Regions from separate parts of the Blautia sp. MSK18_10 genome, predicted to be linked through region 1. Evidence: riboswitches for the same ligand, from Rfam matches in the RefSeq annotation. Region 1 holds a riboswitch; each other region holds the start of a gene.
What was found. A riboswitch is a leader RNA that binds a small molecule or an ion and turns the genes downstream of it on or off. The one in region 1 is predicted to bind cobalamin.
Positions count from the first base shown of each region.

Region 1 (5,110 bases):
ATACTGCAAGGAATAGACATATCCCCTACCATATGAAAGTTTGTTTTTATCTATATTAAATATATCTTTTTCCATATAAATATTATACCATATGTATTGGTTTATGTAAACATTTGTTCTGTTGTTTAGTAAAAAAATTTGCGCGTCTAACTCATCACTGAAAGTAACGAGAATGCGACGCGCAGTTATTCAACCATTGTGCGGAACACATCATCAAAAATCGTATTGTTCATTTAATTCCTCCTTATTATAACATTTTCCCAGAGCTTTGAGAACCTCCAAAACAACCCTTAATCAACCATGAACTGTTTTATTCCCACCTCCCGTTCAGGCAAAGCCAACGGGCAGAATGTTATAATATTCAGGAATGTTTGCTTTACCATTATAAAATTTAAATTATCTTTGTGAAAATGTCGGCGAACGCCAGAGAAACCCGTTATGAACCGCCAGACCTGGCACGGGTGATATAAGATTTTCACTATAGTCTATAGTTTAAAATATGCTGTTCAAAAAAACAAGTACTATTTCACACGTTACTGTTCAATTACTGTTCCAAAACAAAAAACATTACCTGTAAAATCAAATCCCCACACATCCAATAACCAGCGCAGGGAAAGTGTTTCTTTTCTGTGCATTTGCAGGCATCTTAGAGATTCTTAGGCGAAAAAAATCTGCGTTATGAGCCGGCTGCTTCACGTGTCTGAGCGAAGCCTGCAGCGGAGCGAGTTTGACAAGACGGCTCATGCTTTTAGCAGATTTTTTTCGCCTTAGAAGCTCTTAGATGCCGAAACCGCACAGAAAAGAAACACTTTCCCTGCGCGTCCCCTCCCTGATTTTGTCTCCCCCTCAAAAAATTTGTTGTCTTTTCTCCAAAAAAGTGTATAATACGTATAATACAATTTAATCGAACATTCATTGACAATTACCGGTTTTTAGTTCTGTCAGTCACGGTATAGAAATGTCGGACTTTCAGCTAAGAGGGAATCAGGTCAGAATCCTGAACAGTCGTGCTGCTGTATACGTGCAGCCATATCTCATATCCATTGCATCGTTATGCGAGAAGGAGAGACATGGCGTTACTGCGTGAGTCAGAATACCTGCTATAAACTGCCGCCATTAACTACACGCAATAGGAAATGGAAGGGTGATCTTCTTTAGTGTTCTCTTTTTTACAGAAGTATCATCCTTACATATGTTTTCTCTGTTCCTTTTAAGGAATATAGAACACCGGCAGTTATTGGTACCTTGTTATTTTTATCATAGTCCATACTACTCCCATGCAGAGAAAACAACATTGTCTATCAGCAAAGGAGTATTTTTTTATGTCAAATTCTCTGACACTTACGCGTCGTAACTGCGGACAGTATATTGAGAAGAATATGGAACTTCCACAAAACTGCCGCTCTATCTCAGCAGAAACCTTTTTTAACAGACCTGATATTCGTTCTGTGGTATTTCCCTATGAAATGGAACAGATTGGAAACAAAGCCTTTCAGGGATGTTCCCGGTTAAGCAGAATAGAGCTTCCTGAACATCTGCAAAAACTTGGCATAGGGGTATTTTCAGACTGCATTTCTCTGAAAAAAGTCAAAATTCCCGCCAGCCTTACCAGTATTCCAAAAAATGCATTTAACAATGGCCGAAAACTGAACAGTCTGGAGTTCGCCCCGAACAGCAAACTGACATTTATCGGTCCGAATGCCTTTTCAGAATGCGCTACTCTTACGGAAGTTGTTTTCCCTGCCTCTCTGGAAGAAATCGATGACAGGGCTTTTTATAAATGTAAGAAACTGAGTTGTATTTCTTTTCCGGGGGGGGATTTAAGGGTTATCGGAAAGCAGGCTTTCTATTTCTGCGGAATGGATTCGCTGCAGCTGCCTGATTCGCTGGAAGTCCTTGATGAGAGTGCTTTTTTTAAGTGCTGTAATCTGACCTCTGTGGTGATTCCGCCCAATGTCAGATACCTTGGAAAATGGATCTTTCATGGATGTAACCGCCTGCAGTATCTGGAGATTCGCCATGATCCTGAATTTATCGGGGAATGGATCATCAACAAAGCGGCTACGATCCGCTGTTATAAAGGTTCTAAAGTAGACAGATACTGCCAGCAGTCAGGATTCAAAGTAGAATACTTTTCCTAATAACAACAAAATCTGTATTGAACAGACAAAAAAGAGGAATGTTTATGAATGATACTTTTACTTATTTTCAAAAGAAGGGATGTACTGTTTTTTCTTTTCCGGGAAAAACAAGGGTTCTTAGCACCAGTCCTCTTAATGGCGGGATCACTGCTCATCTCACGCATGCTTTAAATATCAACTGCATGAATGGTGCCTATGAATGTGAAATGCTTGGAAACACCTATGAGGAAGACCTGAACATTCATACAAAAGAGCTGGGAATTGATCCGCAGACAGCAACCGCACTCAGCACAGCGGCATGGACTGAACTGTGTGCTGTTGAGAAAATCTGTTATCAGGAGTTATCCGTGACTGCTGCTGTTACAGGGGGAATTGATTCAAACGGAATGTGTCCGGGAGATCCTTCTTCTTACTATGAAAGAAACGGCGCTTACGAGATGCTGCCACCCGGTACGATCAATGTTTTTATCTATATCAATCAGAATGTTACAGAGGCAGCCATGGTCCGCTCAATGATGATTGCTTCGGAGGCAAAAGCAGCGGCCGTTTCACATCTCTTACTTGGAAGCTGTTATTCAGAAGAAATCGCGACAGGTTCTGGTACTGACGGAATGGTGATTGCCTCGGCTATGGAGGGAGAGCTGACACTTACCGATGCCTCCGGACATTCCAAGCTTGGAGAGCTGATTGGCAGGGCAGTCCGTATGGCAGTAAAACATGCCCTGATGAAACAGACAGCTGCCTGTGGTCCGAGACAGTTTCAGGTTCTTGTTCGTACTGGCAGATATGGAATCACCCCGGGAACTCTGTGGGATTTTTATACAGAGCATGAGATTCTTTTTCATGCATACAATATTAGTTTTAAGAAAGCTTCTGAGCTGGAAGGAATACTTCTATCGCGAAACAGAAACAGCAATCTGGTTTTATGTGTGTCTCTTTATCTTCATCTGATGGATCAGCTTCGCTGGGGACTAATCATGGAACCGGAGGCTGTCCGAGAGGGAAAAAGGCTGCTTCTTTATGGACTGTACTGTGGACGGGATACTTATCTGGGCGATGTTTATCCTGAAGATGTATGGAAGAACGAAGTACTGAAAACATTTTCACTTAAAGAACAGCTGATTTATATTTTAATCTGTTATTTTTCTGTCAGATCATAGTTGGATCATCACATTTTTATGGTAAAAATATTCTATGCCTGCTTTCTCCTGATGAAATACAAAAGGGAAGTGAATAGAATAAGTTCAATGTCCACTCACTTCCCTCCTGAAATCGTTGAAATCTATATACACATTATAAGGGAAAAGCCGCAAAAAAGCGAATCCGGGTGGTTGTGGATAAAGTAAAAATGACGGATAAAAAACAGTACATAACATCAATAAAAAAATTTAAAATTCGTCATTTTTACTAATGCCCTATGCAAGGGTCTGAACAATAACCTAACATCAAGCATCAGGTAAACTAATAAACAGCCTGAAGAAAACTCTCCAGACTGTTTTTATCATTTCTGTGCGAAATACTCTTTTGTAAGTGTAATGGCGGTTCCTGAAAGCAGGAATACACCAATTAAGTTGGGGATTGCCATGAGACCGTTGAATGTCTCAGCAATGCTCCAGAGAAGCCCCAGATCTACAGTTGCGCCAAGGATTGCCACTAATGAATAGGCAATCATAAATGGGCGGATAACTTTTGCAGAGAATAAGAATTCAATGCAGCGTGCTCCGTAAAGTCCCCATCCGATAATCGTTGAGAATGCAAAACAGCACATGGCAACTGCCGTAAAGATGGAAACCCAGCCTCCGTATGTAGCAGTAAATCCGGAAATTGTAAGTTCTGCACCTGCCGCTGCACCGTAATTTACCGGCACGCCGCTTACAAGGATTACAAGTGCTGTCAGAGTACAGATCACGATCGTATCTGCAAATACCTCAAAAATACCAAACATACCCTGTTTTACAGGTTTGCTTGTATCCGCACAGGCATGAGCGATAGACCCTGTACCAAGTCCGGCTTCATTGGAGAAAATACCTCTGGAAACACCCTTTTTCATACTGAGGAAAAAGCTTCCGATCACACCACCTGTCACTGCTGACGGATTAAAGGCTCCATAAACAATATCATGGAAAACTGCCGGAACTCTTCCGATATTTAAGATCACAACGCCCAATGCAAGTGCAATATAAAACAATGCCATAAACGGCACCAGCTTCTCGGAAACACTTCCGATTCGCTTGATACCGCCCAGCAGTACCATACCAACCAGCAGCGTGATCACAATTCCAAGGATCAGATTCAGTCTGCCTGTGGAAGACTCTGAGATCACATTAAAGTTAATAAGAGCTGTATCAATTGCTGTTGTAATGGTATTTACCTGAGTAGCATTACCTGTTCCAAATACAGTCAGTACACCAAATGCAGAATAAAGAACTGCAAGAAATCTCCAGTTCTTTCCCAGACCATTCTTAATATAATACATAGGTCCGCCTACATAATCCCCATGTCTGTTTCTCTCACGGAAATGTACTGCCAGAGTAACCTCTGTAAATTTCGTGCACATTCCAAGGAGTGCGGAAACCCACATCCAGAATACAGCTCCCGGTCCGCCGATGGCGATAGCTCCGGCAACACCGGCAATATTTCCGGTACCTACCGTACCTGCCAACGCAGTACAGACTGCCTGAAAAGGTGTCATGGAACCGTCAGAGGCCTCTTTCTTCTTAAAAATTCTTCCCAGTGTGGTTTTAAGCGCATACGGGAATTTGCGGATCTGGACAAAACCGGTCCGCAGGCTCAGGTAAAGCCCTACGCCGATAATACAGATCATAGCCGGGACACCCCAGATAAAATTATTTACGACGTTATTGATGGATTCAATTGTCTGAAGCATGTTAAATAAACCTTTCTTTCGTGTAATAATAACAGTTTAGCACTTTTTTCACCGTATGTACAGAAAAATTCTATTAAGATAA
Region 1 covers NZ_JAJCGT010000012.1:1-5,110, forward strand. Annotated here, with positions in the region: partial or broken gene LI074_RS18145 (IS200/IS605 family transposase) at 1-75, opposite strand; cobalamin riboswitch at 917-1,119, shown strand; gene LI074_RS06950 (leucine-rich repeat domain-containing protein) at 1,323-2,141, shown strand; gene LI074_RS06955 (adenosylcobinamide amidohydrolase) at 2,186-3,301, shown strand; gene LI074_RS06960 (alanine/glycine:cation symporter family protein) at 3,643-5,028, opposite strand.

Region 2 (5,110 bases), on a different contig from region 1:
GACGGAGAGTGATGAAAGCTGATATGGAGAAACTGAAGGCGTATTTGACAGAGTAAAAAACAGAGAAAAAACAATTACATAAAAACAAATTAAAAACAATTCTTTAACCGAATTAAGTGAGTTCCCTGCAGAGAAGTTATTCGGTGTAGAGATACGTAGCAATGTGGATTAAGAATCTGATAAGAAGAAAGATGGATTTGGAAAATTTTATAACCGAATCCATCTTTCTTTTTGTCTGTAAAAATGTTTTTAGTCTGCAAATCGAAGTGAGATGTTATCAATGAACAGGGGGAGGCAGACTCGTTTGATAAAATATAATGTATAACAGTATAAAACAGTTGACAACAGTTATACGCTGTTATATACTGTTTGTAGATGGAGGAGACACATATGCATATTATAATCAATAATTCATCCATGGTACCTATTTATGAACAGATCATAGACCAGATTAAGTCTGCAATTATCAGAGGAGAGTTACAGCCTGACACTGTATTACCTTCAGTACGCAGTCTGTCAAAGGAGCTGAAGATCAGTGCCCTGACTGTGAAGAAAGCCTACGACAATCTGGAAGAAGAGGGATTTACCGTCACTGTTCATGGAAAAGGAACCTACGTTGCAGCCACAAATAAAAACCTGATGAGGGAAGAACAGCTCAAAGAAGTAGAACATGATCTGGAGCAGGCAATCATGAAGGGCAGAAGATGTGGACTGAACGATGAGGAAATCAGAAATCTTTTTGAAATGATCATGGAGGACTAAGACATGTTGAAAATCAGTCATTTGCAGAAACATTACAGAGGTTTTTCGCTGGACTGTTCTATGGAAGTACAGCCTGGGATGATTACAGGACTTATTGGAAGAAATGGTTCCGGGAAATCCACCACATTTAAAGCTTTGCTCGGCTTGATTCATCCGGATGGCGGAGAGATAGAGGTCTTTGGGAAAAAGGCAGAAGAGCTTAAGCCGGAGGATAAGCGGAAACTGGGAGTTGTTTTTGCAGATTCAGGCTTCAGTATGTATCTGACAGCAGCGGGCGTGGCAAATATCATGAAAAGCATATATCCAGATTTTGACAGAGATGAATTTCTGCAGCAGTGCAGGAGATTCAATCTGCCCACAGACAAGAAAATCAAAGAATTTTCCACTGGTATGAAAGCAAAGTTTAAAGTACTGGCAGCATTAAGCCATAAGGCAGAACTGCTGATTCTGGATGAGCCCACAGTTGGTCTGGATGTGATTGCCAGGGATGAGGTGCTGAACATGCTGAGAGAATATATGGAAGAAAATGAAAGCAGTTCTATTCTGATCAGTTCCCATATTTCATCAGATCTGGAGAGTCTTTGTGACGATTTTTATATGATCCATGCCGGAAAAATTATCCTTCATGAGGATACAGATGTACTGCTGTCAGATTATGCAGTTCTTAAAGTTGCAGAAGAAGAGTACGAAAAACTGGATCAGCAATACCTTATTAAGATCCGGAAAGAAGCTTATGGATACAGGTGTCTGACAAACCAGAAACAATTTTATATGGAAAATTATCCGGATGTTGTAATTGAGAATGGAAAGATTGATGATCTGGTAGTGATGATGGAGGAACAGGTATGAAGGGATTATTTGTAAAGGATATAGAACTGATGAAACAGCAGAAACAGTTTTTTATCATGGTTGTTATAATGGGAGTCATCCTGAATCTGACAGGAAGCGGGAGTGTCAGTTTTGCTGCAGGATATTTTACGATTGTCACAGCAATTTTTGCTATTACGACTATAAGTTATGATGAGTTTGATAATGGTCTTGCATTTCTTATGACCTTGCCGGTTACCAGAAAACAGTATGTGGCGGAGAAATATCTGCTGGGAGCAGGGCTTACGGCTGCAGCGTGGGGAATTGAAGCAATAACGGGAGTGATCTGTAAAGGTGTGGCAGAGCTTCAGGGGTGCCTGAGTGAGAAAATTATTGGCACTCTGATATACATTCCACTGGCACTTCTTATGCTGGCGGTATCGCTCCCGCTTGTAATACATTTTGGAGCGGAAAAAGGACGTTATATTGCAATGGTCATGTGGGCTATTATATTTGCCGTAGTTTATATTCTGATAAAAACAATGGGACTTTCAGCAGACGCAGTCGATGCATGGCTGAATGGACTGAACTGGGGAATGGTATTGGCCGGAGTTGTATTATTTACAGTAATTGTATATATGGGATCTTTTTGGATTGGTGTCCGGCTTATGGAGAAGAAAGAATTCTGATGTGTCTCGAATATGGTTGTAATTATAAAAGCAGTGTGCTAAAATTATATCAGCGTAATTGAATAGCTGTTAAGTGAACATTATCATACACAGATTTTGTGTATGATAATGTGAGAGGGAATCAGGTGAAATGCCTGAACGGTTGCGCCACTGTATACAGAAAAAAGCGGGATTGTAATATGTCATTGCATAAATATGTGAGAAGGCGGAATCCGGCTGTCAGAGAGTATCTGGAAATATTTCTGATACAACATTCATGAACTGCTGAAGCATGGATGTTGTATCAGTTTTTATTTTATGGGAACTTTCTGTGATCTGTGAGTCAGGAAACCTGCCTGACAGCGTAAAGAAGGAGCTTCCGTAAAAAGTATCCGTTATTCTTATCACTTCTATTTTACTTTTTCTGAAGTCCCATCTTTTCGGTTACACGAACAGGTAAATAACATATACGAAAAGAGAGGAAGTCAAATGAAAAACAGGTATTTATCCACAAGAATCATGGCAATTATGATGGCAGCAGCTATGGCAGTTTCCGCAGCTCCGGCAGCTTTTGCAGCAGAGAGAGCAGACTCTGAGACAATCAAAGAGGACAATCAGCCGGCAGCAGATGCAGACTCTGATACACAGGAAGATGCAGACGCACAGGATTCAGCAGATGCAGATAAGACAGCAGACGCAGAAGGTACAAAGACAGAATATCCTCTGACCATCACAACCTATGATTATGATGGAAATGAAATCGAAACAACCTATGAAAAGGCACCGGAGAAAGTTCTTGCTGTATATCAGGGAAGCATTGAAACCATGCTTGCACTTGGCCTGGAAGACCGTCTGGTAGCTACTGCAGGTCTTGACAATGAAGTTCCGGATGAACTTAAAGATGCATTTTCAAAAACAAATTATCTTGATGAATTTACCCCATCCCTTGAGACTGTAACGATGTTGGAGCCAGACATGATCTTATCCTGGAGCTCCCTGTTTTCTGATAAAAATCTCGGAAATGTAACAGACTGGATCGACAAAGGCTGCAACACTTATTACAACACAAACACACGCCCTGACGGAGACAGAACTCTGGAGAATGAATTTACAGACATCTTAAATCTTGGAAAGATTTTTGATGTACAGGACAAAGCACAGGCAATCGTAGATGATGCAAAGGCAGTGATCGATAAAACTCTTACAGCAACAGCAGATGTAGAAGAGAAACCAAGCGTAATGGTTCTGGAACCTCTTGGAGAAGATATCACAAACTATGGTGCAAAGAGCCTTGGTGGAGATATGGTAACACAACTGGGTGCGACTCTGGCAAACCCGGATGCTTCTACAGCAGGAAAAGAAGATATCATTGCAGCAAACCCTGATGTGATTTTTGTTGTATACATGCCATATGCAGGTGATGATCCGGAAACTGTAAAAGAAAGCCAGCTTGCCGTTATTAAGGATGACGAAGCACTTCAGAGCCTTGACGCTGTAAAGAACGGTCGTGTTTATCCGATCATGCTCAGTGAAATGTACGCAAGTGCAACACGTACACAGGATGGTATTGAAACTTTCGCAAAAGGATTATATCCGGATGTGAATCTTGACTGATTGAGGACATAACAGTGAAAGAACAGGGTTCACAGACAAAAAAAGGCAGTGTGCTCAGGACATCCATGTATGTGGCAGTTCTTATCGGGCTTGCGGCATTTCTGATTTTTTCCATTCTTGCAGCAATCACTTTTGGAAATGCAGATCTGTCACTGAAAGATGTTTACAGTGTCATTGCATATAAATTGTTTCATATCAAAAGCCTGTCCGCCTATGCAGAAGGCGCAGTTCACGATGTTGTGTGGCTGATCCGGCTGCCCAGAGTCCTGCTGGCTCTGGCAGTTGGAATGGCTCTTTCCGTCTGTGGCGTAGTTATGCAGGCGATTGTCCAGAACCCACTGGCAGATCCGTATGTACTTGGTATTTCATCCGGTGCATCCCTTGGTGCAACACTGGCGATCATGCTTGGAGTTGGTGGATTTCTCGGTGGAAACTCAGTTGGTGTTCCTGCATTTATTGGTGCAATGGTCACTTCTTTTGCAGTAATTGCCATTGCAAACATGGGCGGAAAAGCTACTTCTGCTAAACTGATCCTTGCCGGAATGGCCGTCAGCGCGGTATGTTCTGCTTTTTCCAATTTTGTTATCTATATCACCAATGACAAAAATGCAGCAACAGAAGTAATGAAGTGGATGATGGGAAGCCTTGCAGGCGCAAGCTGGAGCAGAGTAGGTGTAATGCTTCCTGTTACATTGATCTGTGTAATTATTTTCTGGACGCAATATCGTAATTTGAATCTGATGCTGTTAGGAGATGATGTATCGATCACACTGGGAACTGATTTGCACAGGCTGAGAACTTTTTATCTGATCGTTGCTTCTGTAATGATCGGGTTTGCAGTATATTGTGCAGGTGTGATCGGCTTTGTAGGACTTGTGATCCCTCATGTGATCAGAATCCTTTTTGGAACAGACCACAGAAGATTATTGCCATTAAGTGCACTGCTTGGTGCATCGTTCTTGATCTGGTGTGATGTGGCATGTCGTGTGATCCTGAAGAATTCTGAGATGCCGATCGGTGTGTTGGTATCCATTATCGGTGCTCCGTGCTTTATTTATCTGCTTGTGCGGAAATCCTATGGATTTGGAGGTAGTAAGTAATGAAGATCACTACAGAAGATATTCAGGTCGGATTTCACGCCAGACAGATACTGAAGGGAATTTCCATAGAGTCAAAGGATAAGGAACTGGTAGGGATCATCGGACCAAACGGAAGCGGAAAATCTACATTATTAAAATGCATCTACCGTATCCTGAAGC
Region 2 covers NZ_JAJCGT010000019.1:57,501-62,610, forward strand. Annotated here, with positions in the region: gene LI074_RS09495 (patatin-like phospholipase family protein) at 1-56, shown strand, start outside; gene LI074_RS09500 (GntR family transcriptional regulator) at 391-762, shown strand; gene LI074_RS09505 (ABC transporter ATP-binding protein) at 766-1,611, shown strand; gene LI074_RS09510 (ABC-2 transporter permease) at 1,608-2,258, shown strand; cobalamin riboswitch at 2,333-2,611, shown strand; gene LI074_RS09515 (ABC transporter substrate-binding protein) at 2,727-3,851, shown strand; gene LI074_RS09520 (FecCD family ABC transporter permease) at 3,866-4,951, shown strand; gene LI074_RS09525 (ABC transporter ATP-binding protein) at 4,951-5,110, shown strand, end outside.
Region 2: another riboswitch for cobalamin. It lies ahead of LI074_RS09515 (ABC transporter substrate-binding protein); the one in region 1 lies ahead of LI074_RS06950 (leucine-rich repeat domain-containing protein).

Region 3 (5,110 bases), on a different contig from region 1:
ACATAAAACCGATAAATATTGTTTTTTGCTGTTTCTTTATTATGTTTTTCATCTTTATAATTGTTTCTTTCTTTGTTTGTAATTGTTCAGTACCTTCACAGTTACGAGTCAGAATACATCAAAAATCACTTTTGGAAATGGAAATTTGATATGATTATTTTGCTGTTTTTTCTGCTTCTTTGGCAGTTGTGGAATCAAAATTTAAGGTGTAGTCAATCTCGTGAGGCTCACTCATTGCTACTGTATCTGCTGTTACCTCCATCTCTGCATCAAATACGCTGACAGGGATTTCAAAAGTGGAGTTTCCGTCTTTATTAACCGGCTCATATTTCTCACCATCCACAAGCATATAATCATAGTTCGGACTGCTCCATACGATAGTTGCTGTAGCTTTATCGCCTTCTACATTAATGGCTGCAGGAGAATCAATGGTTGCTCTTCCTGAACCGCCTGTGAGAGTTACATCCATGGTATAATCGCCGTCTTCAAGATTCAGATCTGCCAGAGTCTTACCTTCACTTGTCTTACTGTCTTTCGCATCTTTGTCTGTGTCATCTGCTTTGGAATCTGCATCTTTATTTTCTTTATCATCTTTTTTTGCATCTGTATCATCGGATTTTACAGGATTTTTGACACTTACCTTATGGTCATACCATTTTCCTTTTGTTCCGATCAAAGCTACATCGAATTCTTCATCAATTGCGGGTACCGGGATATCAAATCCATATACTTCCTCACTCATTCCATCGCTGTATGTAACAGTATCTGTGGTTGGCTCAAGAACCTCTGCCCCGTCTTTCTGTGCATCTTCTGCCTTTCCGACGAAAAGGTTTACAATTTTCTTAGAAGCAAGGCTTACATGGATAGTCATCTTGCCATCCTTTACTGTAAGGGTTCCTTTTCCATCGTTTGCTTCATTTACATGGAACATTCCGCTGTCTGTATCAAATTCTGCTGTGTAGGTGCCATCCTCTAATGTATCACTCTTGGATGCATCTGTTTCTTTATTATCTGTGTTTTCTGAATCAGCATCTTTTGCAGTTGTTTCTTCTTTATCAGTGGTTTCTTCTGTTGCCGTATCAGTATCTGTCTTTGCAGCAACCGGGCTTGTACCGATCAGAGTAGCTGAAATAGTAAGTGCTGACATTAATAATGTAAATGAACGTTTCTTCATGATTATTTCTTCTCCCTTATCTTCATATTTTTTATAGTTTTTTCTATCGTGCTGTTCAACCCATCTGCTGCAGAGCAACAGGCTTTTGAACAGGTGATGGCAAATATATTATAGTAATTCCAGAAAATAATGCAATTAAGACAGTTCCTCTGGATCTTTCTCAGATGTGCGCACGTTACTGTGAACGGAATGAACAGAAACGTGCGAACTGTTTGCAGTATTTTATGGAATTGCTATGACTTCTTTTTTTCTTATCATATAATATATCTGCCCGGAAACTTTTGCAAGTTCTCCGGGCAGTTTATCTTGTTTGAACAATATTTTTTATTCAGCGTCAGCCTCTGCAGTATCAGCTGTTGTCTCAGCTGCGTCATCTGCCTGTGCATCGTCTGCCTGTGCATCGTCTGCCTGTGCATCGTCTGCACTGTCATCTGTTGCTTTGGCATCAGTATCTTCTGCTGCTGCATCGTCAGATGCTCCAAGAGAATCAATTGCTGCTTTTGTATGAGCCACATACAGATCTTCTACTGCTGCGATTCTTCCAAGACCTGCGATCTGACAGTCAACACTGTCGAAATCACCGGATGCCTCAAACTGAGATTTCCAGGAATCTGCATCATCACCAGCCATATCATTGTTAGCGTGGTCTCCGGCAACAACCATCAGAGGACGAAGGATTACATTCTTGAATCCTGCTTCTTTTACTTTCTCGATAACCTTGTCACATGCTGTGTCTTCCGGTTCTCCCTCTACAGTTCCGATGAAAGCGTTTGTGAATCCAAGATCATCCATCTGTGTCTGCATCTGGTCATAGGTTACGTTAGCTGTATGGGATGTACCATGTCCCATGAATACAAATGCTGTGCCTGCATCTGCTGCTGCTTTCATATCATCAAATCCAGCTTCCTTGCAAGCTTCATCTGTGATTGCCTGAGCAACTGCTTTCTTGTCATCATTGATCACTGTAGCGTCATCACCAACTTCACCGAGCATTGGCTCTGCAATTGCAACAGATTCAAATTTGTCTTTGTATCCATCAATTGCCTCTGTCATTTCATCATATTCTGCACCATGCATCAGATGTGTCGGCTGTACAACAAGATTCTTAACACCGTTAGCTACTGCACGGTCAAGAGCCTGCTGCATATTATCGATTACTTCATCATCTCTTGCCTGTACATGGTTGATGATGATCTGTGCTGTAAATGCACGTCTTACTGACCAGTCCGGATATGCTTTTGCAAGGGCATCCTCGATTCCTTTGATATCCTCTGCACGGCTGTCGTTGAAGGATGTACCAAAACTTACTACAAGAAGTTCATTCTCACCAATCTCATCCTGGTTACGAGGATCATCTTTGGAAGCATCACCTGTGTCACGTCCAAAGTATTCAGGGCTTGCTTCTTCACCTGTTACCAGTTCTTTCTGAGCATCTGTAAGTTTGTCCCATGCTTCTTTTGCTGCTTTGCAGTCTTCGTCAGTTGTGTCTGTTCTTTCCTGAACATAAATCTTATCGATCAGGGCACCAACTTCGTCTGCGGCTTTCTGATCATCATCAGAAGCTTCTGTTGTATCATCAGATGCTTCCTCTGTATCTGCTGCATCTGCATCGTCTGCAGCTGCTTCTGTGTCATCTGCAGCCTCTTCTGTTGCTGCATCATCAGATGCAAAAGCAACTGTACCTGTTGCTGCTGTCATGGAACAGGTCATGGATACTGCCAGTAATAAGGCTAACATGGATTTTCTTTTCATTTCGTTTTTCCTCTTTTATTTCTCGTATTTCCGGACAATTGTATGCACAAAAAAGGCAACTGCATATTCTGCAGCTACCGCTTTCCCATAAATACATGGTTTATATGTACCAGATATATCTGTAATTTCCGATTCTGTCTGATTCATTTAATAAAAGAGCTATGTATCGTTATGAGAATACAGGTTCTGTATACCGCAGACCTTAAATTCTACGCCAAGGCAGTTCTCCTGACTTCGATCATCGCTGTTTCTCCCTTCCCAGTTTCCCAGTGGTTTCTGAAAAGCAGCTCCCATACACAGTGACGGTATCGCTCCGGATTCTCACCGGATTCTCTTTTGCACATCAAGTACGATGCAACCTTTGCGTTATAACATTGCACATATTCAATTCGGATATTCTTTTTTTATCACATTTTAACAAAAATGTCAATACAATTCGTGTATATTTTCCTTTAATGTTTGGCATTAGTGTTACTGTTCACTCCGTTCACAGTAACGTAGCCAAAATTCATTCCAGATTGCCTGCGGCAATGGAATTTTGGCTTGTATGTATATTATCGCGTTATTCATTACACTTCTGTCAGGGCTTTGAAAAAACAGGTTCTGTTTCCGGTATGGCAGGCTGCACCGATCTGCTCTACTTTAGCAAGGATCGTATCATTGTCACAATCCAGTGTAAGGGATTTTACAAACTGGAGATGTCCGGATGTGAGTCCCTTCGTCCAGAGTTCATTGCGGCTTCTGCTCCAGTAAGTCATTTTACCTGTTTCAAGAGTGGTATTAAATGCTTCTTCATTCATATACGCCAGCATCAGCACTTCGTTTGTCTGATAATCCTGGGCTATAACAGGTACCATTCCATCACTGTTTAATTTAAAATCAGACCATGCGATGCTGCTTTTTAAATTCACTGTATTTTCCATTTTCTGTCTCCATCTAATTTATTGATTGCCATAAATCATTTCGTAAATTTTCAAATTTTACAAACTGCCCTTGGTAGACAGAACATCTGTGATCCTTGGATCATAGGATGTGGCTGCGTCCAGTGCTTTGGCAAAACTTTTGAACATTGCTTCTGCTACATGGTGATTATTCCCACCTGCCAGAACCCTGATATGAAGATTCATGCCACAGGCATAGGAAATGGCATAGAAGAACTCTTTTACCATTTCCGTGGACATGTCACCGATCCTGTCTGTGGTAAACTCTGCATCCCATACAAAGTAAGGTCTTCCGGACAGATCAATCGCACAGAGCACCAGGGATTCATCCATGGGAAGGATGCAGCTTCCATAGCGCTTAATCCCCTTTTTGTCACCAATTGCTTCTTTTAATGCAGTTCCCAGAACAATTCCTGTATCCTCGATGGTGTGATGGTCATCCACCTGAAGATCACCATGGACTCTGACACTGAGATCAAAGAGCCCATGACGGGTAAATCCATCCAGCATATGGTTAAAAAATCCCACACCTGTCTCAATATCAGAATATCCGGTTCCATCCAGATTTATTTTTAATTTGATTTCTGTTTCTTTTGTATTTCTTTCTGCTGAGGCTTCTCTTGCCATGGTTAAGTCCTCTCTGTCTTACTTATTTTCAAACACTCTGAATCCATTGTTTTAATGCGCAAACTACAGTTTACATTATAGCAGATTTCAGATTCAAAGCCTTACCATTATTCTTTATCTTCATCCTCAAAACGAACTGCAATAGAATTTGCATGTGCAGTAAGCTGCTCAGAAGTTGCAAACTGAATGATATCTTTGTGTATATTACGCAGTGCGGATTTTGAGTAATATACAATACTTGATTTCTTGATGAAATCATCTACGGAAAGGGCTGAGAAAAATTTGGCTGTTCCGTTTGTAGGAAGTACATGGTTCGGACCTGCAAAATAATCTCCCAGTGGCTCGGAACTGTACTCTCCGATAAAGATCGCGCCTGCATTCTTCACTTTCATCATATCTTCAAAGGGATTGGCTGTCACGATCTCCATATGTTCCGGAGCGATTTCATTAGCTGCTTCAATCGCCTCGTCCATATCCTCTGCGATCAGAATGTATCCAAAGTTATCAAGAGATTTCTGAATGATTTCTTTTCTGGAAAGAACCTCCACGAAACCTTTTACTTCTTCATCTACTTTCTTCGCAAATTCCTCACTTGTAGTGATCAGGATAGCACATG
Region 3 covers NZ_JAJCGT010000004.1:31,023-36,132, reverse strand. Annotated here, with positions in the region: gene LI074_RS03270 (ABC transporter substrate-binding protein) at 1-4, opposite strand, end outside; gene LI074_RS03265 (hypothetical protein) at 155-1,174, opposite strand; gene LI074_RS03260 (sirohydrochlorin cobaltochelatase) at 1,499-2,926, opposite strand; cobalamin riboswitch at 3,128-3,304, opposite strand; partial or broken gene hisI (phosphoribosyl-AMP cyclohydrolase) at 3,502-3,816, opposite strand; gene hisB (imidazoleglycerol-phosphate dehydratase HisB) at 3,907-4,494, opposite strand; gene hisD (histidinol dehydrogenase) at 4,602-5,110, opposite strand, start outside.
Region 3: another riboswitch for cobalamin. It lies ahead of LI074_RS03260 (sirohydrochlorin cobaltochelatase); the one in region 1 lies ahead of LI074_RS06950 (leucine-rich repeat domain-containing protein).